DNA from 3 places in the Mesorhizobium sp. BR1-1-13 genome. Region 3 is predicted to be linked to each of the others. Evidence: predicted binding sites of a transcription regulator. Region 3 holds the regulator's gene; each other region holds the start of a gene.
What was found. The regulator PhoB, encoded in region 3, activates phosphate uptake and scavenging genes when phosphate is short. The targets are predictions, from matches to a motif close to TGTCATNNANCTGTCAT.
Positions count from the first base shown of each region.

Region 1: the regulator PhoB is predicted to act here: its motif matches at 2,203-2,219, upstream of phnF (phosphonate metabolism transcriptional regulator PhnF).
Region 2: the regulator PhoB is predicted to act here: its motif matches at 1,663-1,679, upstream of phnC (phosphonate ABC transporter ATP-binding protein).

Region 1 covers NZ_JAIUIH010000006.1:52,198-59,432, forward strand. Annotated here, with positions in the region: gene LB533_RS15675 (carbon-phosphorus lyase complex subunit PhnI) at 1-1,045, opposite strand, end outside; gene phnH (phosphonate C-P lyase system protein PhnH) at 1,048-1,659, opposite strand; gene phnG (phosphonate C-P lyase system protein PhnG) at 1,659-2,120, opposite strand; gene phnF (phosphonate metabolism transcriptional regulator PhnF) at 2,242-2,991, shown strand; gene LB533_RS15695 (zinc-binding alcohol dehydrogenase family protein) at 3,008-4,024, opposite strand; gene LB533_RS15700 (ABC transporter permease) at 4,088-5,056, opposite strand; gene LB533_RS15705 (sugar ABC transporter ATP-binding protein) at 5,053-6,606, opposite strand; gene LB533_RS15710 (ABC transporter substrate-binding protein) at 6,670-7,235, opposite strand, start outside.
Region 2 covers NZ_JAIUIH010000006.1:43,339-50,573, reverse strand. Annotated here, with positions in the region: gene phnK (phosphonate C-P lyase system protein PhnK) at 1-107, shown strand, start outside; gene phnL (phosphonate C-P lyase system protein PhnL) at 172-879, shown strand; gene LB533_RS15655 (DapH/DapD/GlmU-related protein) at 876-1,493, shown strand; gene phnC (phosphonate ABC transporter ATP-binding protein) at 1,749-2,597, shown strand; gene phnD (phosphonate ABC transporter substrate-binding protein) at 2,689-3,597, shown strand; gene phnE (phosphonate ABC transporter, permease protein PhnE) at 3,655-4,611, shown strand; gene phnE (phosphonate ABC transporter, permease protein PhnE) at 4,615-5,973, shown strand; gene LB533_RS15630 (sugar phosphate isomerase/epimerase family protein) at 6,215-7,066, opposite strand; gene LB533_RS15625 (Gfo/Idh/MocA family protein) at 7,107-7,235, opposite strand, start outside.
Region 3 covers NZ_JAIUIH010000001.1:38,745-45,979, forward strand. Annotated here, with positions in the region: gene xylF (D-xylose ABC transporter substrate-binding protein) at 1-749, opposite strand, end outside; gene LB533_RS00210 (ROK family protein) at 1,008-2,249, shown strand; gene phoB (phosphate regulon transcriptional regulator PhoB) at 2,257-2,946, opposite strand; gene phoU (phosphate signaling complex protein PhoU) at 2,966-3,673, opposite strand; gene pstB (phosphate ABC transporter ATP-binding protein PstB) at 3,699-4,502, opposite strand; gene pstA (phosphate ABC transporter permease PstA) at 4,499-5,350, opposite strand; gene pstC (phosphate ABC transporter permease subunit PstC) at 5,354-6,343, opposite strand; gene pstS (phosphate ABC transporter substrate-binding protein PstS) at 6,409-7,235, opposite strand, start outside.

The sequences.
Region 1 (7,235 bases), on a different contig from region 3:
TCCGGCGCACGAGGTCGAGTTCGGCCTGGAAGTCGACATAATGCGGCAGCTTCAAATGTTCGACGAAGCCGGTCGCCTGGACGTTGTCGGAGTGCGAGATGACGAATTCCTCGTCCTGGGCGGCGGCGACAATGTCCTCGCCCAGTTCGCTCGCACGAAGAGCGCGGTCGCAGAGTGCCATGGCCATCGCCTTGCGCTCGCTCTGGCCGAAGACCAGGCCATAGCCGCGGGTGAATTGCGGCGGCGCCTTGGCCGAGCCCTTGAACTGATTGACCATCTGGCATTCGGTGACGCGCACCGTGCCGAGCGGCGCCGCGAAAGGCAGTTCGGGCACGTCGAGTTCCAGGTCGACCTCGCCGATGCGGATCTCGCCGACAAAGGGATGGTTGCGGGCATAACCGCGCTGCGTGGAATAGCCGAGCGCCAGCAGAAACCCCTCGTCGCCGCGCGACAGCGCCTGCAGGCGGATGTCGCGGGCCATCGGGAACTCCAGCGGCTCGCGGGTGATGTCGCCGGGTGCATGGTCCTGCGGCATGTTTCCGTCCGGCTCGATCAGCCCTTCGCGAGCGAGGATCGCCGAGACGCGCGGCATTGCCTGCGCTTCCGTCTCGCGCTGCAAGGGCGCGGGGACATCGTCGCCGGCGGCAAGCTCGGGATCGAGCAGCCGGTGCGTGTAGTCGAAGGTGGGCCCAAGCAACTGGCCGCCGGGCAGGTCCTTGTAGGTCGCCGAAACGCGACGTTCGACCAGCATGGTGGCGGTGTCGATGGCATTTGTATAGCCAAAGCGCGGCAGCGTGGTGCGGTAGGCCCGCACTAGGAAGATCGCCTCGATCATGTCGCCACGCGCCTGCACCATGGCGAGTGCGGCGAGTTCGCGGTCGTAGAGCGAGCCTTCGCTCATCACCCGGTCGACGCCGAGCGCCAGCTGTTCGACGATCTGGTCGAGACGCAGCGCCGGCACCGAGCGATCACCGCGCCGACGGTCGGCGAGCAGGCTGTGAGCGTTGGCGATTGCCGCTTCGCCGCCTTTTACCGCGACATACATGGTCAAGCCTCCATCGTCTTGATGCGGGTGGTGCGCGGCAGGCAGGCGAGGCTGTCATGTGCCGCCAGGATGATGTCGACGCCGCGCGGAAAGCGCCTGATATTCTGCTTCCACTGCTCGATGAAATGACGCGGCATCAGTGCCGGCGCGATCGCTGCCGTCTTCTCGATGCCGGGACCTTCGAGCAGCAGCGGCGTGCCTGACGTGAGATCGCCGACCTGCAGGATCAATGTGGTCGAGCGGTCGGGATAGTCCTGCGTGCCTTGCGAGAAACCGTCGAGCGCCATCATCTCGGCCGGCGAGGCGATCAAAGCGAAATGCGCGTCGGCCGGGGTGTTGGCCAGGGGCGCACCGCTGTGAAAGCCGAGCCAGGACATGACCGCCGCCGAGGCGTGCAGGGCCGGATCGAGCCAGAGCGGCGTGTCATTGTCGCACAGTGCCAGCGCAACCGCGCCCGATGTCGCCGAAAGCGGCGCGGGCGGGCGGGCCAGGACCGGCAGGGGCTGCACGGTGCCCGGCCGCGCCATTGCGTCCATGACGGTGCGAAACACCGTCTGGGCGTTGAACACCGGATCGGCGAACCCACCCTCGATCGATTGCGCTGCGATATCCATCAGTCTTCTCCGCGAACCATGGTGAAGAAATCCACCTTCGTCGCCGCCGTTTCGGCGCGGCGCTTTTCTCGTACCGTGGTCAGGGCCGCCCGCAGCGGCGCGAGAAGGCCCGTTTCGACGGCCTGCCGGTGAGCGGGGTCCTGCCACAGCGCGTCGGCGATGGCCGCCAGCTTCGCCTTCTGCTTGTCGCGTCCGAGCGCATAGCAATGGCCGACCTGTCCGGACGGCAGGCGCACGGTGGCGCGGGTCACGGTGGCTTCGCCGACATTGAAGGGCGCGCCGCCGCCGCCGATGCGGCCGCGCATGGTGACCAGGCCGGTCTCGGGCCCGCGCAGCAGTTCGGCCTTGCTAGGCAGGCCCGATTCATTCCAGAGGCGAACGATGTCGTCGCCGCTGGACTGCGCCAGGGTTGCCATGGCCGCCTTGCGTTCGGCCTGGTCGCGGGCTTCTTGTCCTCGCATGAGCAACATCCTTGTCTTGCTTCCAATTTGTCTATTGATATAGACAACTATACGAATTATACCCATTACCTAACGCGAGTCCATGACGGGTGCGTGACAGGGGCCGGCCAAGGGCGAAACCGTGAACGGACAACACGTGGCTGACGGTATCGAGCGGCGCAGCGGCGTCTCATTGTGGCGCCAGATCGCCGACCGAATCCTGCAATCGATCGCCGCCGGCGATTTCGCCGAGAACGCCGCGCTGCCGCCGGAGGTGGCGCTGGCCGAGCGCTATGGCGTCAACCGCCACACGGTGCGCAGCGCCATCGCGGCGCTCGTGCAGGACGGGGTACTGCGGGCCGAGCAGGGGCGCGGCACTTTCGTGCTGTCCCGCAGGCGGCTGTCCTATCCGATCGGTGCGCGCACGCGATTTTCGACCGGCTTGCAGGGCCAGGCGTCAGAGCGGCATATCGTGCTGCTGGCCTCATCGGTCGAGCCGGCCAGCCGGCGCGTCGCCGAAGCCCTGGGGGTTGCCAGGGGATCGGATGTCATTCGCCTGGAGACGCGTGGCGAGGCCGACGGGCAGCCGGTGTCGCGTGCTTCCGGCTGGTTCGATGCCAGGCGCTTCGCCGGCATCGACACCGCCATGGCCGAGACCGGGTCGATCACCGCATCGCTCAAGCGTTTCGGCATAGACGATTATCTCAGGCAATCGACGGTGCTGTCGGCGCGTCACGCCGATGCTTCCGACCTTGCCGACCTAGATCTGCAGCCGGGCGGCATCGTGCTGGTCACGGTGGCCGTCAACATCACGCCGGACGGCCGGCCGATCCAATTCGCAGAGGCGCGCTTCCCGGCGGAGCGGGTGGAGCTGAAACTGTCGGCATTGTGAGTCGCGGAACGGGTGTCTATCCGATCTCTATCACGGCCTTGATCAGGCCGGATTTCTCATGCGCCCAGCGGGCGAGGTCACGTGGCGTGTCGGCAAGCGTGGTGCGGTGGGTGACGAGCTTGGCCAGCGGCACCGCGCCATCGCGGATCGAGGCCGCGACGTGGTCGAAGTCGGCCCGCAAGGCATTGCGGCTGCCGACAAGCGTCATCTCGCGCTTGTGGAATTCGGGGTCGGAAAAGGCGATGTCGTCCTTGACGACGCTGACCAGCACCAATGTCCCGCCATGCGCGACATGAGCGAAGGCCGACTGCACCGAGGCGGTGTTGCCGGTGGCGTCGAAGACGACGTCGAAGCCTTCGCCTGACGTCGCTTCGCTGACCAGATCGGATGCCGCGCCGCGTGACCCGTCGAGGGTCTTGAGGCCGAGTTCATTGGCGGCGAAGCCAAGCCTCTCGCTGCTCATATCGAGCAGCGTCACGTCGAGCCCGGCGATGCGGGCGAAGATGGCGGTGCCGAGCCCGATCGGTCCGGCGCCGATGACGAGCGTCCGTGCGCCGGGATCGGCACGCGAGCGCCGCACCGCATGGGCGCCGATGGCCAGGAATTCGACGGCCGCGGCATCGGCCAACGACAGGCCGTTGGCTGGATAGAGGTTTTGTTCCGGGACAAGGATCTGTTCGCACATGGCGCCGTCGCGATGCACGCCGAGCACTTCGATCCGGACACAGCAATTGGGCTTACCGTGCCGGCAGGCGATGCATTTGCCGCACGCCAGATAGGGATTGATGATGACCGGCTCGCCCGTGGCAAGACCAACGCCTTCGCCCGCCTCGACGATGGTCCCCGACACTTCATGGCCCATGATGCGGGGGTAGGCGAGGAAGGGATGCTTGCCCTCGAAGATGTGGTAGTCGGTACCGCAGATGCCGACATGGCTGACCGCCACCCGCGCCCAGCCGGGAGGCGGCGAGCCAACCGCGGGACGGTCTTCCACGACAAGGTCGCCGGGCGAACGGCAGACAACGGCTTTCATGCTTCAATCCAGTCGGTTTCATGGAATCGCCGGCCGATCTTCCGACCCGGCCGGCGATCGATTTTACTTGCCACCTCGGCGGCGCAGGCCGTCGAAATAGACGATGACGATGATCAACATGCCGGTGATGACGCGCTGCCAGAACGTGTTGACGTTGAGCAGGTTGGCGCCGTTGTTGATGGTGGAGAGGATGAACGAGCCGATTAGCGGCCCGTGCACCGAACCGATGGCGCCGAACAGCGACGTGCCGCCGATCACCGACGAGGCGATGGCTTGCAGCTCGTAGGTGTCGCCCTGCGTCGGATTGCCGATGCCGATGCGGGACGCGAGCAGCACGCCGACGAAGGCCGCGCACAGGCCGGACAGCACATAGGCCATGTAGATCGTGCGCGGCACGTTGACGCCGGAGAGGCGCGCGGCTTCCGCGTTCGAGCCGACGGAGAAGAGATAGCGTCCCCATCGCGTGTGATGCAGGAAGACGTAGGAGGGCAGGGCAACCACGATCACCATCCAGAACAGATAGGGGATCCCCAGCAGCGAGCCGCGCGAAAACGCCTGGAACGTGTCGCTGTTGATCGATATCGAATTGCCATTGGTCATCAGGAGACCGATGCCGCGCAGCGAGGTCATGGTCGCCAGCGTGATGATGAAGGGCGGCAGGCCCATCCTGACGATGCCGAAACCGTGGAACAGGCCAATGGCGACGCCGACCAGCAGCGTCGCCAGTACTGCGATCCAGACCGGCCAGCCGGCATTGATCAGCAGCGCGACGATGACGGTGGCGAAGCCGACGATGGCGCCGACGGAAAGGTCGATGCCGCCGGTGATGATGACGAAGGTCTGGCCGACGGCCAGGATGGCGATCAGAGAACCCTGGCGCAGCAGGTTGGTGATGTTGAGCGCCGAAGCGAAGGACGGCGTGGCGACCGCCAGGATGACCCACATCAGAAGCAGCAGGCCAAGCAGCGTCAGCCCGAACAGGGCATTGTAGTTGCGCTTCGGCTTTTCGGCAGGGATCGCCTCGGTGCTCATGTCTGTCCTCCCGTCTTTTCTTGTTTCTCGGCCAGGGCCTGGCTCAGAATGTCCTCGTGATCGGCGGTGCGGAAACCATGCGTTGCCACCAGCTTGCCGCGCCGGAACACATGCAGCGTGTCGGCCAGTTCGTACACCTCAGGCAGATAGGACGAGATCAGGATGATGCCCGCGCCCTTGGACAACAGCACACTGAACAGCCGGTAGATCTCGGCCTTGGTGCCCACATCGACGCCGACCGTCGGCTCGTCGAAGATGAACAGTTTGGCGCCGTGCGCCAGCCACTTGCCGATGACGATCTTCTGCTGGTTGCCGCCCGACAGGCTGGAGGCCAGCGCGCCGCGCGTCGGCGTCTTGATCCTGAGGTCGGCGATCTGCCGGTCCGCCTCGGCCTTCTCCTGCGCAGACGAGATCAGCAGATTTTTCGATATACGCTTGTAGATCGGCAAATTGAGGTTCAATGCAACCGGCAGGTTGAGGCACAGGCCCTGGTCGCGGCGGCTTTCCGGTGCCAGCGCCATGCCGAGCTTGATGGCGTCGTGCTCGGAGTTGACCTGCACCTCCTTGCCTTCCCAAAGCACCTGGCCGGCCGATTTGCGGTGGCGGCCGTAGAGGGTGGTGACGAATTCGCTGCGCCCGGCTCCGATCAGGCCGTAGAGCCCGACGATCTCGCCCGCGCGCACCGACAGCGAGACGTCCTCGAAACCCTTGCCGGACAGGTTCCGCGCCTCGGCGATGACGGCGCCCGGCGTGAAATGCTCCTTGTGGTAGATTTGCTCGATCGAGCGGTTGATCATCAGCTTGACCAGTTCCGGCTCGTTGGTCTCGGCGATGTTGCGGGTTCCGACCAGCGTGCCGTCACGGAGCACCGAGACGCGGTCGGCGAGCTCGAACACCTCCTCCATGCGATGGCTGATGTAGATGATGGTGACGCCTTCACCCTTCAGGCGGCGGATCAGCGTGAACAGCTGGTCGGCCTCCTTGCGGGTGAGATAGGCGGTCGGTTCGTCGAAAATCAGGAATTTGGTGCCGCGCACGGTGGCGCGGGCGGCGGCGATCAACTGCTGCTGGCCGATGGTCAGATCGCCGAGCACGACATGCGCCGGCAGGTCGAAGCCGAGACCGTCGATGATCTTCTGCGCTTCCCTGACCATGGCTCGCTGCTGGAGGATGCCGAAACGCGAGTTCTCCTCGCCGAGGAACATATTGGCGGCGACGGTCAGGTGACGGCAGAGCACGACTTCCTGGTGCACGGCGTTGATGCCGAGTGCCATGGCTTCGTGCGGCGTCGCCAGGGCAGCCGGCTTGCCTTCCCACACAACCTCTCCGGAGGTGCGCGGAATGACGCCGGTCAGGAGTTTGATCAGGGTCGATTTGCCGGCACCGTTCTCGCCGACGATGGCGTGGATCTCGCCCGCCTTGAAGGCCAGGGTCACCGGCTTCAGCGCATGCGTGCCGGGATAGCGCTTTTCCAGACCCTGCAGCTCGAGGATCGTCCTGCCGGGCTCCAGTACGGGGGCCGGATGCAGTTCCTGCGCGGTCGGCGTCATGGCAATCCTCCCTGTTGTTTCCGGGGCGCAGAGGCCCCGGAAACAGTTGCGCGTGGCCGATGCTCAGTTGAGCTTCGGGTTGAGCAGCGCGTCGATCTTGGGATCCTTCATGTTGGCCTTGGTGACCAGGTTGGCGCCGGTGTCGACATTGGTCTCGACCTTTTCGCCCTTGGAGGCGGCAAGTGCGGTCTTGATGCCGTCATAGCCCATCCGGTAGGGATCCTGGACGACGAGGGCGGAAATGACGCCATCGTTGAGGAACTTGATCAGCTTCTCGTCGCTGTCGAAGCCAACCAGCGCCAGCTTGCCGCCGAGGCTGTTTTCGGCGACAGCCTGCCCGACGCCCTGCGCCATGATCAGGTTGGAAGCGAAGATGCCCTTGAGGTTCGGATTGGCGGTGATCAGGTCGGTGGCGATGTTGAGACCGGTGGTGGCCTGGCCGTCGGCATATTTGTCGGCAACCAGCTTCAGGCCCGGATATTTCGCCTTGAGCTGTTCGATGAAGCCCTGCTTGCGCTGTTCGAGCGAGCCGGCGCCAGGCGTGTTGGTGATCAGGGCAACGTCGCCCTCGATCTTGCCGCCATTGGCTTCGCCGATGGCCGCTGCGAGGCCGTCAGCGGCAACGCGGC
Region 2 (7,235 bases), on a different contig from region 3:
TGATGAAGGACGGCCGCGTCGTCGAAAGCGGCCTCACCGACCGCGTGCTCGATGACCCGCGCGCGCCGTACACGCAATTGCTTGTTTCTTCGATTTTACAGGTCTGACGATGGCGCCAAGTCACCCCCCTCTGTCCTGCCCGCAAACGAATGACGATTGGAGTCCCTTCTGATGCCGACGCCTCTCGTTGTCTCCGATGTCGCCAAGAGCTTCACCATGCATCTGCGCGACGGCATCAAACTGCCTGTCGTCGCCGGTGTCTCCTTTTCGATCCGCGCCGGCGAATGCGCCGTGCTCGGCGGTCCGTCCGGCGCCGGCAAGAGTTCGATCCTGAAGATGCTCTATGGCAATTACGCTGTCGATGAGGGCCAGATCATCGTCACGCACGAAGGCGGACTTATCGACCTTGCCAGCGCGAGTCCGCGCACCGTGCTTGCCATACGTCGCCACACGATTGGTTATGTCAGCCAGTTCCTGCGCACCGTGCCGCGCGTATCGGCGCTCGACGTCGTCGCCGAGCCGCTGGTGGAGCGCGGCGAGGATCGCGAGGCAGCAAGAAGCAAGGCGCGCGCCTTGCTGGCGCGGCTCAACCTGCCGGAAAAACTCTGGGCATTGCCGCCGGCGACCTTCTCCGGCGGCGAGCAGCAGCGCGTCAACATCGCGCGCGGCTTCATCACCGAACATCCGATCCTGCTGCTCGACGAGCCGACCGCTTCACTCGACGCAAGGAATCGCGATGTGGTGATCGAACTCATCGCCGCCAAGAAAACGGCCGGCGTCGCCCTGCTCGGCATCTTCCACGACCATGATGTGCGCGAAGCGGTGGCCGACCGCATCATCGACGTCACCGCCTTCGCCCCGGGAAAGCTCGCCGCATGAGCAGGAAATTGTCGGAGACGCCGCTGGTTCATCCGACGGCGGAGGTGCAGAATTCGACGCTCGGCCGCTGGACCGAGATCGCCGACCGCAGCCGGGTTTCGGAAAGCGAACTCGGCGACTATTCCTACATGATGCAGGACTGCGCCGTCTGGTGTGCGACGATCGGCAAGTTCTCCAACATCGCGGCAAACGTGCGCATCAACGCCACCAACCACCCGACCTGGCGGCCGACGCTGCACCACTTCACCTACCGCGCATCGGACTATTGGGACGATGCCGAACACGAGAGCGAATTTTTCGCTGAGCGCCGCGCCAGGCGCGTCACAATCGGCCACGATACGTGGCTCGGCCATGGCTCGACAATCCTGCCCGGCATCACCGTCGGCGATGGCGCCGCCGTCGGCGCCGGAGCGGTGGTATCGAAAGATGTCGCGCCCTACACCATCGTCGCCGGCGTGCCGGCAAAGCCGATCCGCGAGCGCTTCGACCGCCGCACCGCCGAGCGCTACCAGGCGCTTGCCTGGTGGGATTGGGACCATGCAAGGCTGCGCGCCGCCCTCGACGATTTCCGTCAGCTCGAAGCCGAAGCTTTCCTGGAAAAATACGACGGATGACGGTGGTGAATGGAACAGGGCTGCTCACTATTCGCATCCCTTAGGGTTCGGACAGGAGGCCGTCTTCTCAAGCCGCCTGCCTTCTGCAGCTTCAGGGACATGGAGCATTTCGAGCAACTGATGGTCCTGGCCTGATCGCGCACGAAACGGCTGTGGGTGGTAACAAAACTGACATCAATCCGACACCGCAGGTTCATGGCGCTGCGCTAGCGAGGGTCAACAAGACCTTCAACCGCGACTGGACGGGAACGCACCATGTCAGCCACGCTCGAAATCCGCGGCGTCACCCGACGATTTGGCAAGAACACCGCCGTCAACGATGTCAGCATCTCGATCCCGCAGGGTCAGATGGTCGGCGTCATCGGCCGTTCCGGCGCCGGCAAGTCGACCCTTCTGCGTATGATCAACCGCCTCATCGATCCCAGCCATGGATCGATTTTCTTTGACGGCGCCGAGGTCTCGCAATTGCGCGGCTCGCCGTTGCGGCGCTGGCAGCGCGACTGCGCCATGATCTTCCAGCAATTCAACCTTGTGCCGCGCCTCGACGTGCTGACCAATGTGCTGCTCGGCCGGCTGAACCATCGTCCGACCCTGTCGAACCTTTTCGGCATGTTCTCGCGCGCCGAATGTGCGCAGGCGGTAGCCGCCCTCGAGCGGCTCGATATCGCCCGTACCGCGCTGCAGCCCGCCGGCACCTTATCGGGCGGCCAGCAGCAACGTGTCGCCATTGCCCGCGCCATGATGCAGCAGCCCCGGGTGATCCTGGCCGACGAGCCGATCGCTTCGCTCGACCCGCTCAATGCCAAGGTGGTGATGGATTCGCTGCAGGACATCAATTTGCGCGAGGGCATCACCGTGGTCACCAACCTGCACACGCTGGACACCGCCCGCACCTATTGCAACCGCATCATCGGCATGGCCGCGGGCAAGGTCGTATTCGACGGGCCGCCGGAGGAGCTTAACCGCGAGGCCGTCCGCCTCGTCTATGGCGCCGACAGCAATGGCGGCGAAATCTCCGAGGCCATCACCTCCACCAGCGTTGCCTTCAAGCAAAAGATCGCCGCATCCGCCGGACCGCTCGAACCCGCATTCCCGGGTTACTGAGAGCGACCTGGATCGCCAGCCCGCGTCAGGGCACCCGTCAAAATCACCAACGCCGCCGGCGCGGGGCCGGAACCTACAGGAGAGAAATCAGATGTTCAGGAAAATGGTTTTTGGCGCCGTTTCGGTGCTCGCAATGGCCACCGGCGCGGCGCATGCCGCCGATATGAAGGAATTCCGCGTCGGTATCCTCGGCGGCGAGAACGAAACCGACCGCCTGCGCAACTACCAGTGCCTGGCCGATCACCTGAAGGCCGAATTCGGCTTTGAGAAGGTCTCGCTGTTTCCGGCCGCCGACTATGACGGTGTGATCCAGGGCCTTCTCGGCGGCACGCTCGACTTCGCCGAACTCGGCGCTTCCGGCTATGCCAGCGTCGTCCTCAAGGACCCGAAGGCGGTGACCCCGATCCTCACCACGCAGCAGACCGACGGTGCCACCGGCTATTATTCGATTGGCCTGGCGCTGAAATCCTCGGGAATTACCGACATCAAGTCGGCCAAGGGCAAGAAGCTCGGCTACGCCGATCCGGACTCGACCTCCGGCTATCTGATCCCCCTGACGCAGATCCCGAAGGACACCGGCGCCTCGAACGAAACCTTCTTCGCCTCGACGCAGTTCAATGGCGGCCACGAGAACAACGTGCTCGCCGTGCGTGACGGCAAGGTCGACGTGGCGGTGGACGATTCCTCCGGCATCGGCGACTTCAAGGACGGCTACACCTCTGGCACCTTCCACAAGGAAGTCGCCAAGGGCGCTGTCGACCCCCAGGACTTCGTCGAAGTCTGGCGCTCGGGTCTGATCCCGAACGGCCCGCTGGTCGTGCGCACGGCGCTCGGCGAGGAGATGACGGCCAAGCTCGCCGCCTTCTTCACCGATCTGCCCAAGAAGGACAAGGCCTGCTTCGAAGGCGTCGAAGGCGGCGATTTTACCGGCTACGTTCCGGTGAAGGCGGATTTCTATAACGTCATCGTCGAAGCCCGTAAGGCAGCCATCGGCGGCTAACGGCAAAATCAAGAAGGGCGGCGTCGAGAAAACGCCGCCCTTCTTGCATGTGTGATCATGACCCTTTCCGTGACAGCTCCTTCCGGCGCCACTCACCAGATGGCCGACGCCTGGCGTCGCCAGACCTCCTTGCGCCGGCTCTACACCGCCATCGGCGTCGGCCTGTTGTTGGTCGCACTCGGCGGCACCATGTGGTTCGCCGACGAGGCCAATGCCGGGCACTTCTTCGACCGGCTGCCGCATATTCTGGATTTCCTGAGCTGGCTCGTCCCCAAGGACTGGAACGACGTCTGGCGGGCGCTGTTCGACATCGCCTCCCCGCATGACACCGGCACCCAGGAATTCAACTTCCCGCTCGACCGCGCCTATGTCTGGGGCGGTTTCTACATCCCCGAATATTTCGAGCTGATGCTGACCACGCTTAACGTGGCGTTGGTCTCGACATTTATCGGTTTCGTCTTTGCCGTGCCGTTCTCCTTCATCGCGGCGCGCAACCTGACGCCGCACCCGCTGCTGCGGCTCGTCGTCAAGCGCTTCATGGAACTGCTGCGCGCCTTTCCCGAGATCGTCATCGCCGGCCTGTTCGCGGCCATCGTCTCGATCGGCCCGATCGCCGCCATCATCGCAATCGGCCTGCACTCGATCGGCGCGCTGGGCAAGCTGTTCTACGAGATCAACGAGAACATCGACATGCGCGCCGAGGAAGGCCTGCGGGCAGTCGGCGCCAACTGGTTCGAACGGGTGCGCTTTGCCGGCCTGCCGCAGGTGCTGCCCAATTTCATGTCCTACACGCTGCTTAGGATCGAGATCAACGTGCGCATCTCCACCATCATGGGCGCCGTCGGCGGCGGCGGCATCGGCGAGGAGCTGAAGCTATCGATCTCGCGCGGCTTCGGCGCCAAGACGATAGCCTTGGTGCTGCTCCTGTTCACGACCATCTTCATCGTCGACCAGTTCTCCGCCTGGCTACGCCGCAAGCTGGTCGGCGAACAAGCCTTTGTGATGAGCGCCTGATCCATGACCGCCGCCGAAATTCAGTCGATCGAGGACCGCTTCCCGCACGTGTTCCGCCGGCCGTTCCGCAAGCGCTTCGGGCCGCTGCTGCTGCTCGGCGGCACCTTGCTCTACCTGCTCTATGCGCTGTGGTTCTTCAATCTGCCGCAGGTCATGAGGGAATCGCATTGGGAGCGGCTGCCGCTTTTCCTGACCCAATGGATCAGCTACGACGTGCAGCCGATCTTCCGCCTCGACGAGCCTGAGATAATTGCCAAATACCCTCGATTTTCGGCACTCGGCCCCAATCCCGACCCGGATTGGGTCAGGACCAACGCCGACGGTTCGGTGACGGTCCTGATCGACGGCACGGCGAAGTCGGTCACCTTCGACAAGACACGAGCGACGATCGTCGCCGCTGGCAAGAGCGTGCCGGTGGCGCTGGACAGCGGCAAGCCGCTGGTCTCGGGACCTGTTCCCGACTGGGTCACCGTCCATGAGGATGAGGTCGTCGCCGACATGGGTTTCGCCGGCGAAGTCCGCGTTGCTCCCGACCGCGTCAGGATCCGCAAGCGCTTTCTCGGTTGGGCGAACTTCGTCTTCGACACACACTCGCCCTTCTTCGGAAAATCGCCCGGCGAAGTGATATCGCTGATCACATCGGGGCCCGAGCTGAAACCGGGCACCTCCAATCTGGCGCTCGCCGGCGACAACATCTGGAACAATGCGCAGTGGCAGCATGGCGATGTCTGGACAAAGCTGTTGCAGACCATCGTCATGGCCTTTCTCGGCACGGCGCTCGGCGGCATCGTCGCCTTCCCGCTCGCCTTCTTCGCCGCCCGTAACATCACTCCCAACCGGCTGTTAAACCAATTGCTCAAGCGCTTCTTCGACTTCATGCGCTCCATCGACATGCTGATCTGGGCGCTGTTCTTCACACGCGCCTTCGGCCCCGGTCCGCTGGCCGGCAGCGCCGCGATCTTCTTCACCGAGATCGGCACCCTCGGCAAAACCTATTCCGAGGCGCTGGAGAACATCGACAACAAGCCGCGCGAGGGTGTGGTGTCGACGGGCGCCAACGGCCTTCTGGTGCAGCGCTACGGCGTGCTGCCGGAAGTGGTGCCGGTGTTCATCAGCCAGACGCTCTATCAGTGGGAATCCAACACAAGAGGCGCGACCATTATCGGCGCCGTCGGCGCCGGCGGCATCGGCCTGAAACTGTGGGAAGCGATGCGCACCAACTCCAACTGGGCCAACGTCTTCTACATGGTGCTGCTGACGCTGGTCGTGGTCTTCATCTTCGACAACATTTCCAATTTCCTGCGCCGCAGGCTGAGCCGGACGATTCACGACTACAACAGGTTGCAGGCTGGGGACGGGTGATCGATCTGACCGGGTGACTGACAACAGCCCATCGCATCTTGGTCATCCACGGGCGGAGTAAGGAGCGAAGCGACGCGGCGCAGACCCGAGGATCCATGCCGTGACGTTCGCCGTAGAATTCAGCGATTCAGAATAACCGCATATTGCCCACCGTCGGCGTGCTCAAAGGTCACGGCATGGATCCTCGGGTCTCCGCGTCCGCTTCGCTCCCGCTCCGCCCGTGGATGACGAAGTGAGCGGTTTAAGCCGCCTTCCTCCACCCGTTTCGAATATGCTTATAGCCATCCCGATAGACCGCTTCCGGACTCTCGGAAAAATCGCGCCACACCTTGGTCGCCGCCGCAAGATCCTTCAGCGAACGTCCAAACGCCTCGATCGTCAACCAGTCGTCGTAGCCGCTCTTGCGGATGGCCGAGAATGTTTCCTTCCAGGGGATGTTGCCGCGCCCCGGCACGCCGCGATCGTTCTCCGATATATGGATGTGCACGACATTCCGGCGATGCTTCGTATAGGCGCCGATCGGGTCGGCCTCCTCAATATTGGCGTGGAAGGTGTCGTACATCGCCTTGATGTGCGGCCGGTCGATGGCATCGATATGCTCCGACAGGTCGGCCATCGTGTTGAGGAGATAGCATTCGAAGCGGTTGAGCGCCTCGAGCCCGATGGTGACGTTCCTCTTGCCTGCATGATCGCCGATGGCGCGCTGCGAGGCGACGGAGCGTTTCTTCTCGGCCGCAGTCGGGCCGGCCCCGGAAAAGGCGCCGAGCGTCGAATGCAGCGGGCCGCTCAAAGTTCGGGCGCCCAGGGCATCCGCGCAATCGATCGCCCATTTCATGTAGTCGACACCGGCCTTGCGCGTTGCCGCATCCGGCGAGATCAGGTTCATTGCGGGATCGCCCATCGCCGAGACCGCGGTCCGCTCCAGCCCTATGCGATCGAGCAGCTCGCCCAATTTCTTGTAGTCGTCCGGCATGCCGGCAAAGATCGGTATCTCGACGCCGTCGAAGCCGGTGGCCTTGATGTCGCGAAGCAATGGCTCGTGCTTCTTCGATACGGCCGTCGTCCACAAGAACATGCACATGCCGATTTTCATCGACGCCCCTCTCCCAAATGATCCCCCCGCGAGATCAAATTTAAAGCTTCGTCCACGCTCCGTTCTTCTTCGACGATTTCACGCAGGCCTCGATGAAGGCCATGCCCTCGACGCCGTCCTGAATGGTCGGGAACACGACGTCCTTGCCCGGCTTGCCACCCTTCCTGCG
Region 3 (7,235 bases):
GCCGCGTGGTCGCCGTCCTGGCCCGACACCGGAACGGTGCCGGCCAGGCCTTGAGCCGTCAACGCCGCGACGACCCCGCCGGCAGTGCCGTCATTGGCCGCGACCACCGCGTCGACCTTGTTGTCGTTGGCGGTCAGGAACTGTTCCATGTTCTTCTGCGCGTTGGCCGGCAGCCAGCCATCCGTATAGGCTTCGCCGACATTCTTGATCTTGCCGCTGTCGATGGCATCCTTGAGCACTTCCATCGAGCCGGAGAACAGGAAATCGGCATTCGGATCGGCACCCGAGCCCTTAATGAAGACGTAGTTGCCTTCCGGCTTCACCTTGAACACTTCGCGGGCCTGCATGCGGCCGACTTCCTTGTTGTCGAAGGTCAGATAGAAGACGTCCTTATTCTCGATTAGGCGGTCATAGCCAACGACCGGAATGCCTTCGTCGAGCGCTTTCTGCACCGCGGGGCCGATGGCGGAGGCGTCCTGCGCCAGGATGATCAGCGAATTGGCGCCCTGCGAGATCAGGCTCTCGACGTCGGTGAGCTGCTTGCCGGGATTGGACTGGGCGTCGGCGGAAATATACTTGTCGCCGGCGGCTTCGATCGCCTTCTTCATGGCGGCCTCGTCGGTCTTCCAGCGCTCTTCCTGGAAGTTCGACCAGGAAACGCCGATGACCTTGTCCTTCGCCTGCGCGACCGACGCGAGCGTCAGCGACATGGCGACACCCGCCAGGATGGCGGCTGTGAATCTCTTCATCTTAATCCTCCCTGCGCCGCGTATGGCGCGACCAAACAGGCCCTTAGGCCGGCACAAAGGCTCTATTTTTTCGAGCCTCGAAAAAACACTGATCCATCGTCGGAACGCTGTCAACGCCGATTCTGATGTATTTTGATGCCCTCGGGAATTTTTTTCGAGCTCCGGAATAAATAATGACAGCCAAGGCCGGTTCTGCCAGTATCTGACGGTCGTCGGGGCCTGGGGAGAGAACGCGGCGACCGGGAGGATGCGAGGAACATGTCGGTCGGAATCCGCCACGACGATCTGCGCCGACGCAACCGGGCGATGGTGATCGCGGCCGTGCGCCGTGCCGGGCAGCCATCGCGCACCGAGATTGCCGCGACCACCGGGCTCAGCCATTCCACCATATCGGCGATCTCCTCCGACCTGATTGGCGAAGGCATCCTGGCGCAGAGCAAGCCGAGCGAGGCCGGTGCGCTGAAACGCGGCCGGCCGCAGGTCGGCCTCAGCCTCAACCCTGAAGCCGCGGCGGTGATGACCGTGGTGCTGTCGCTGAATTTCCTCTCCGTCGCAGTCATCGACTATGCCGGGCAGGTGATATCTGAAGAGCAGCGCCGGCTGGACACGCTGACCCTGTCGCGCGAGGCGCTGATCGATGAATGCGTGGCCATCGTCAGGCGGCGGTTCGAAGATCCCGACCTCGACGTCGGCAGCATCGCCCGTATCGCGCTGGCGATCCAGGGCATCACCGACACGGATGCGCGCACCATGCTGTGGTCGCCGATCACGCCGCAGACCGACATCGCCTTCGCCGACATACTGGAGACCGAGTTCGGCATTCCCGCCACCATGGAGAACGATTGCAACATGATGGCGGTGGCGCTGCGCTGGCGCGATCCCCAGCGCTACCGCGACGACTTCATCGCCATCCTTTTGTCGCACGGCATCGGCATGGGCCTGGTGTTGAAGGGTGAACTGTTCACCGGCACCCATTCATCCGGAGGCGAGTTCGGCCACATGATCCATCGCCCCGGCGGGGCGCTCTGCCGCTGCGGGCGGCGCGGCTGTGTCGAGGCCTATGCCGGGAACTATGCCATCTGGCGCAACGCTAGGCAGCTTGGCGAGGACACCGAGCCCGTCGACGTCAGCGACGCCGACATGCGCACCCTGGCGGCCTCGGCGCGCGAAAAGGACGGGCCGGAGCGCGAAGCCTACCGCAAGGCCGGCGAGGCGCTGGGCTATGGCCTTGGCAGCCTGTTCGCCCTGATCGATCCGGCGCCGGTCGCCATGGTCGGCGTCAGCGCGGCCGCCTTCGACCTGATCGAGCCGGCATTGCGCGAGGCGATCGCCCAGACCGCCGGCGGCCAGCACTCGAAATCGATTTCCTTCGACACCGAGCCGAACGAACTGCCGCTGATCCGCGAGGGTTGCGCCATGCGCGCGCTGACCTTCGTCGACCAGGAAATTTTCGCGCCGGGGGCACAAGCGAAATCAGGCATAGGCGAGAACGTTGCGTGACATATCCCTAGTCTTCGCGGATCGCATACCCCGCGCCCCGAATGGTGCGGATCACGTCAGGCATGCGGCCATTGTTGACCGCCTTGCGCAGCCGGCCGACATGCACGTCCACCGTGCGCTCGTCGATATAGATCGTTTCGCCCCAGACATTGTCGAGCAGCTGACTGCGCGAGAACACGCGGCCCGGGTGGCGCATCATGAATTCGAGCAGGCGGAACTCGGTCGGCCCGAGCCGGATCTCGCTCTTCTTGCGGTAGACCCGGTGCGATTCACGGTCGAGCACGATGTCGCCGACCTTGAGCACGCTGGACAGAACTTCGGGCTTGGCGCGGCGCAGCAGCGCCTTGACGCGTGCCATGAATTCCGGGGTTGAGAACGGCTTGACTAGATAGTCGTCGGCGCCGGTGGAGAGACCGCGCACCCGGTCGCTTTCCTCGCCGCGCGCCGTCAGCATGATGATCGGCAGCCGCTCGGTCTCGGGCCGCATCCGGAGACGGCGGCAGAGTTCGATGCCGGAAACCGCCGGCACCATCCAGTCGAGCACAAGAAGGTCAGGGACATTCTCCTGCAAGCGGATCTCGGCTTCGTCGCCGCGCGTCACCACCTCGACCTGATAACCCTCCGATTCCAGATTGTAGCGGAGCAGCACACCCAGCGGCTCCTCGTCCTCCACCACCATGATGCGTGGCGCGATCATCGACTGGTCACCCCTGCCGTCACGCCGCTGGCGCCGACATCGCCGTCTCGTCCTGCTTCGGGCGATTGGCGGGCAATTGCGTGCCGGTCAGCACATAATAGGCATTTTCGGCAATGTTGGTCACGTGATCACCGATGCGCTCGAGATTCTTGGCGCAGAACAAAAGATGCGTGCAGGCGGTGATGTTGCGCGGATCCTCCATCATGTAGGTCAGCAGCTCGCGAAACACCGATGTGTATTTGACGTCGATGCGTTCATCGTCGGCGCGCAGCTTGGCAAGTGCCGCGGAATCGCGCGCCGCATACTCCTCGATCACCCCTTGCACCTGGATCAGCACCAGCTGCGCCATGACATCGATGGAGTGCGACAGGTCGCGCGGCGTGGCGGCCAGGCCGACGGTGCCGACGCGCTTGGCGATGTTCTTGGCGAGATCGCCGATGCGTTCGAGATCGCCCGCCATGCGGATCGAGCCGACGACATGGCGCAGATCGTCCGCCATGGGCTGCCGCTTGGCGATCAGGGTGATGGCGCGGTCGTCGAGTTCGCGCTGGCGCGCATCCATGATCGCGTCGTCGGAGACGACGCGCTGGGCGAGCGCGTTGTCGGAATTCAGGAGCGCCTTGGTGGCGCCGCCGACCATCGATGAGGCGAGATCGCCCATGTCGCGGATCAGCCTGCTGATCTGTCCGAGATCTTCGTCAAAGGCTGCGACTGTATGTTCGGCCATGATCTTGGTCCTCGTGTGCGTGGGATCAGCCGAAGCGGCCGGTGATATAGTCCTGCGTGCGCTTCTCGCGGGGCGACGTGAAGATCTTCTCCGTGCGGTCGAACTCGACCAGCTCGCCCAGATACATGAAGGCGGTCTGCTTCGATACGCGCGCCGCCTGCTGCATGTTATGGGTGACGATTACGATCGTATAATCGGCCTGCAGCTCGTCGATCAGTTCCTCGATCTTGGCGGTCGACAGCGGATCGAGTGCCGAGGCAGGCTCGTCGAGCAGGATGACCTCTGGCTTCACGGCCACCGTGCGGGCGATGCAGAGGCGCTGCTGCTGGCCGCCCGAAAGGCTGAGGCCACTGGCGTTGAGCTTGTCCTTGACCTCGCTCCACAGTGCCGCGCGCTTCAGCGCCTGCTCGACACGGCCGTCCATCTCGGCCTTGCTGAGCTTCTCATAGAGCCTGACGCCGAACGCGATGTTCTCGTAAATCGACATCGGGAACGGCGTCGGCTTCTGGAACACCATGCCGATCTTGGTCCTGAGCAGGTTGAGGTCCTGCGACCGGTCGAGGATGTTCTGGCCGTCGAGCAGCACCTGGCCCTCGGCGCTCTGCTTCGGGTAGAGCTCGTAGATGCGGTTGAAGACGCGCAGCAGCGTCGACTTCCCGCAGCCCGAAGGCCCGATGAAGGCGGTGACGCTGCGCTCAGGCAGCGACAGGCTGATATCCTTCAGCGCCTTCGACTGGCCGTAGTAGAAATTGAGGTTCTTGACCTCGATCTTGGCTTTCTCGACCGCGACTTCGGGCGTGTTCAACTCGGTGGACAACATCGGTTTCATCTGTCCTCTCTGCGTCCGGTAAGGCTGCGGGCGAAGATGCTCAGCCCGAGAACCGTAAGGGTGATTATGAGTGCGCCGGTCCACGCCAGCTGCTGCCATTCCTCATAGGGGCTGAGAGCGAACTGGAAGATGGTGACGGGCAGGCTGGCCATCGGCGCGTTGAGATTGCTCGACCAGAACTGATTGTTGAGCGCGGTGAAGAGCAGCGGCGCCGTCTCGCCGGAAATGCGGGCGATGGCCAGCAATATGCCGGTGACGATGCCCGACAGCGCCGCACGGTAGGCGACCGAGCGGATGACCACCCAGCGCGGCGCGCCGATCGCGGCGCCGGCCTCGCGCAGGGCGTTCGGCACGAGGTTGAGCATGTCCTCGGTGGTGCGCACGACGACCGGGATGACCAGGATGGCCAGCGCGACGGCGCCGGCGATCGCCGAGAAATGCCCCATCGGCCGCACCAGGAGTTCGTAGACGAACAGGCCGACGATGATCGAGGGTGCCGACAGCAGGATGTCGTTGATAAAGCGCACGATGGTGGTGAGGCGCGAGAAGCGGCCATATTCGGCCATGTAGGTCCCAGCGAGGACACCGATCGGCGTGCCGACGATGACGGCGATGACGGTCATCATGATACTGCCGTAGATGGCGTTGAGCAGGCCGCCGCCATCGCCTGGCGGTGGCGTCATTTCGGTGAACACCGAGAGCGAAACACCCGACAGGCCCTTATAGAGCAGTGCGCCGAGGATCAGCGCCAGCCAGGCCAGGCCGATGCCCGCCGCCGTGACGCATAGCGTCATCATCACGGCATTCCTGCGCTTGCGTCGATTGTGAAGCGATGTGGCCGTCGACATCGGTCAGGCTCCCGTGCGGCTGTCCATGCGCAGCAGCATGTAGCGCGCAAGGGCAAGGATCAGGAAAGTGATGACGAACAGGATCAGGCCGAGCGCCACCAGCGAAGACGTATAGAGATCGCCGTCGGCTTCGGTGAACTCGTTGGCGATGGTTGCCGAGATCGTCGTGCCGGGCGCGAACAGCGAGGCGCTGATGCGGTGGGCGTTGCCGATGACGAAGGTTACCGCCATGGTCTCGCCGAGCGCGCGGCCGAGACCGAGCATGACGCCGCCCATGATGCCGACGCGGGTATAGGGGATGACGACGCGGCGGGTGACCTCCCAGGTCGTGCAGCCGATGCCGTAGGCCGATTCCTTCAGCACCGACGGCACCGTGTCGAAGACATCCTTGGTGATCGAGGTGATGAAGGGCAGGACCATGATGGCAAGGATCAGCGCCGAGGTCAAAAGGCCGATGCCGTAGGGCGGACCGGCAAACAGGCTGGAGAGCCCCGGCACGTCGTGGAAAAGCTTGATGATGAAGGGCTGCACCGTCGTCTGCAGGAACGGCGCGAACACGAACAGGCCCCAGATGCCGTAGATGATGGAGGGTATGCCGGCAAGCAGCTCGACGGCGATGCCGATAGGGCGCCGGAGTGGCCGCGGGCAGAGTTCGGTAAGGAAGATGGCGATGCCGATGCCGATGGGAACGGCGATCAGGATAGCGATGGCGGCGGTGACGATGGTTCCGTAGATCGGGGCCAGCGCCCCGAAATTCTCGGTAACCGGGTTCCACGATTCGGTCGTCAGGAAGGAGAACCCGAATTTCGACAGCGCTTCCCACGAGCCGGCAACCAGCGAAATCGCCACGCCGCCGAGGATGAGCAGGACGAGGATGGCGGAAAAGCGTGTCGCCGCCCGGAAAATCGTATCGGTGAGCGCGAAGCGCCGGACCGTCGCTTCCCTGGCCCGCATGGCGGCCGACGATGGCATGGCTTCGGAGACGGCGGTCATCTGGCCCTCGCGTTTCAAGGAAGACAGGGAGGGCGCCGTGAAGCGCCCTCCTCATTCAGCAGGGATTACATGGCGGAATAGAGCGGCTTGCCGTCTTCGCCGACGATGTCCTTGGTCCACATGTCCTCGACGCTCTTGACGACCGCGTCGGGGATCGGAACGTAGTCCAGCGCCCCGGCCATGTCGTCACCCTTCGCGTAGGACCAGGCGAAGAACTTGAGCGCTTCACCGGTCGCCGCCACGTCGCCGGGCTTCTTGTAGACCAGAATCCAGGTGGCCGACGTCATCGGCCAGGATTCGGCGCCCGGTTGGTTGGCCAGGATGACGCCGTAACCCGGCTGCGAGCTCCAATCGGCATTGGCCGCCGCCGCCGAGAACGCCGCCGCCGTCGGCTCGACCTTCTTGCCGTCCTTGTTGATCATGTCGGCATAGGTCAGCTTGTTCTGCTTGGCGTAGGCGTATTCGACATAGCCGATCGAGCCGCCGGTCTGCGAGACGTTGTTGGCGACGCCTTCATTGCCCTTGGCGCCGATACCGACCGGCCATTCGAGCGCGGTGTTGACGCCGACCTTCGACTTCCAGTCGGCGCTGACGTCGGCCAGATAGTAGCTGAAGTTGAACGTGGTGCCCGAACCATCGGAGCGATGCACGACCGCAATCGCCTGGTCGGGAAGCTTGACGTCGGGATTGAGCTTGGCGATCGCCGCGTCGTTCCAGTTGGTAATCTTGCCGGCGAAGATATCGGCCAGCGTCGGGCCGTCGAGCACCAGTTCGCCCGGCTTGATGCCTTCGAGATTGACGACCGGAACGATACCGCCCATCACCATCGGGAACTGTGCAAGTCCGGTGGATTCGAGATCCTCGCCCTTCAGCGGCGCATCGGAAGCGCCGA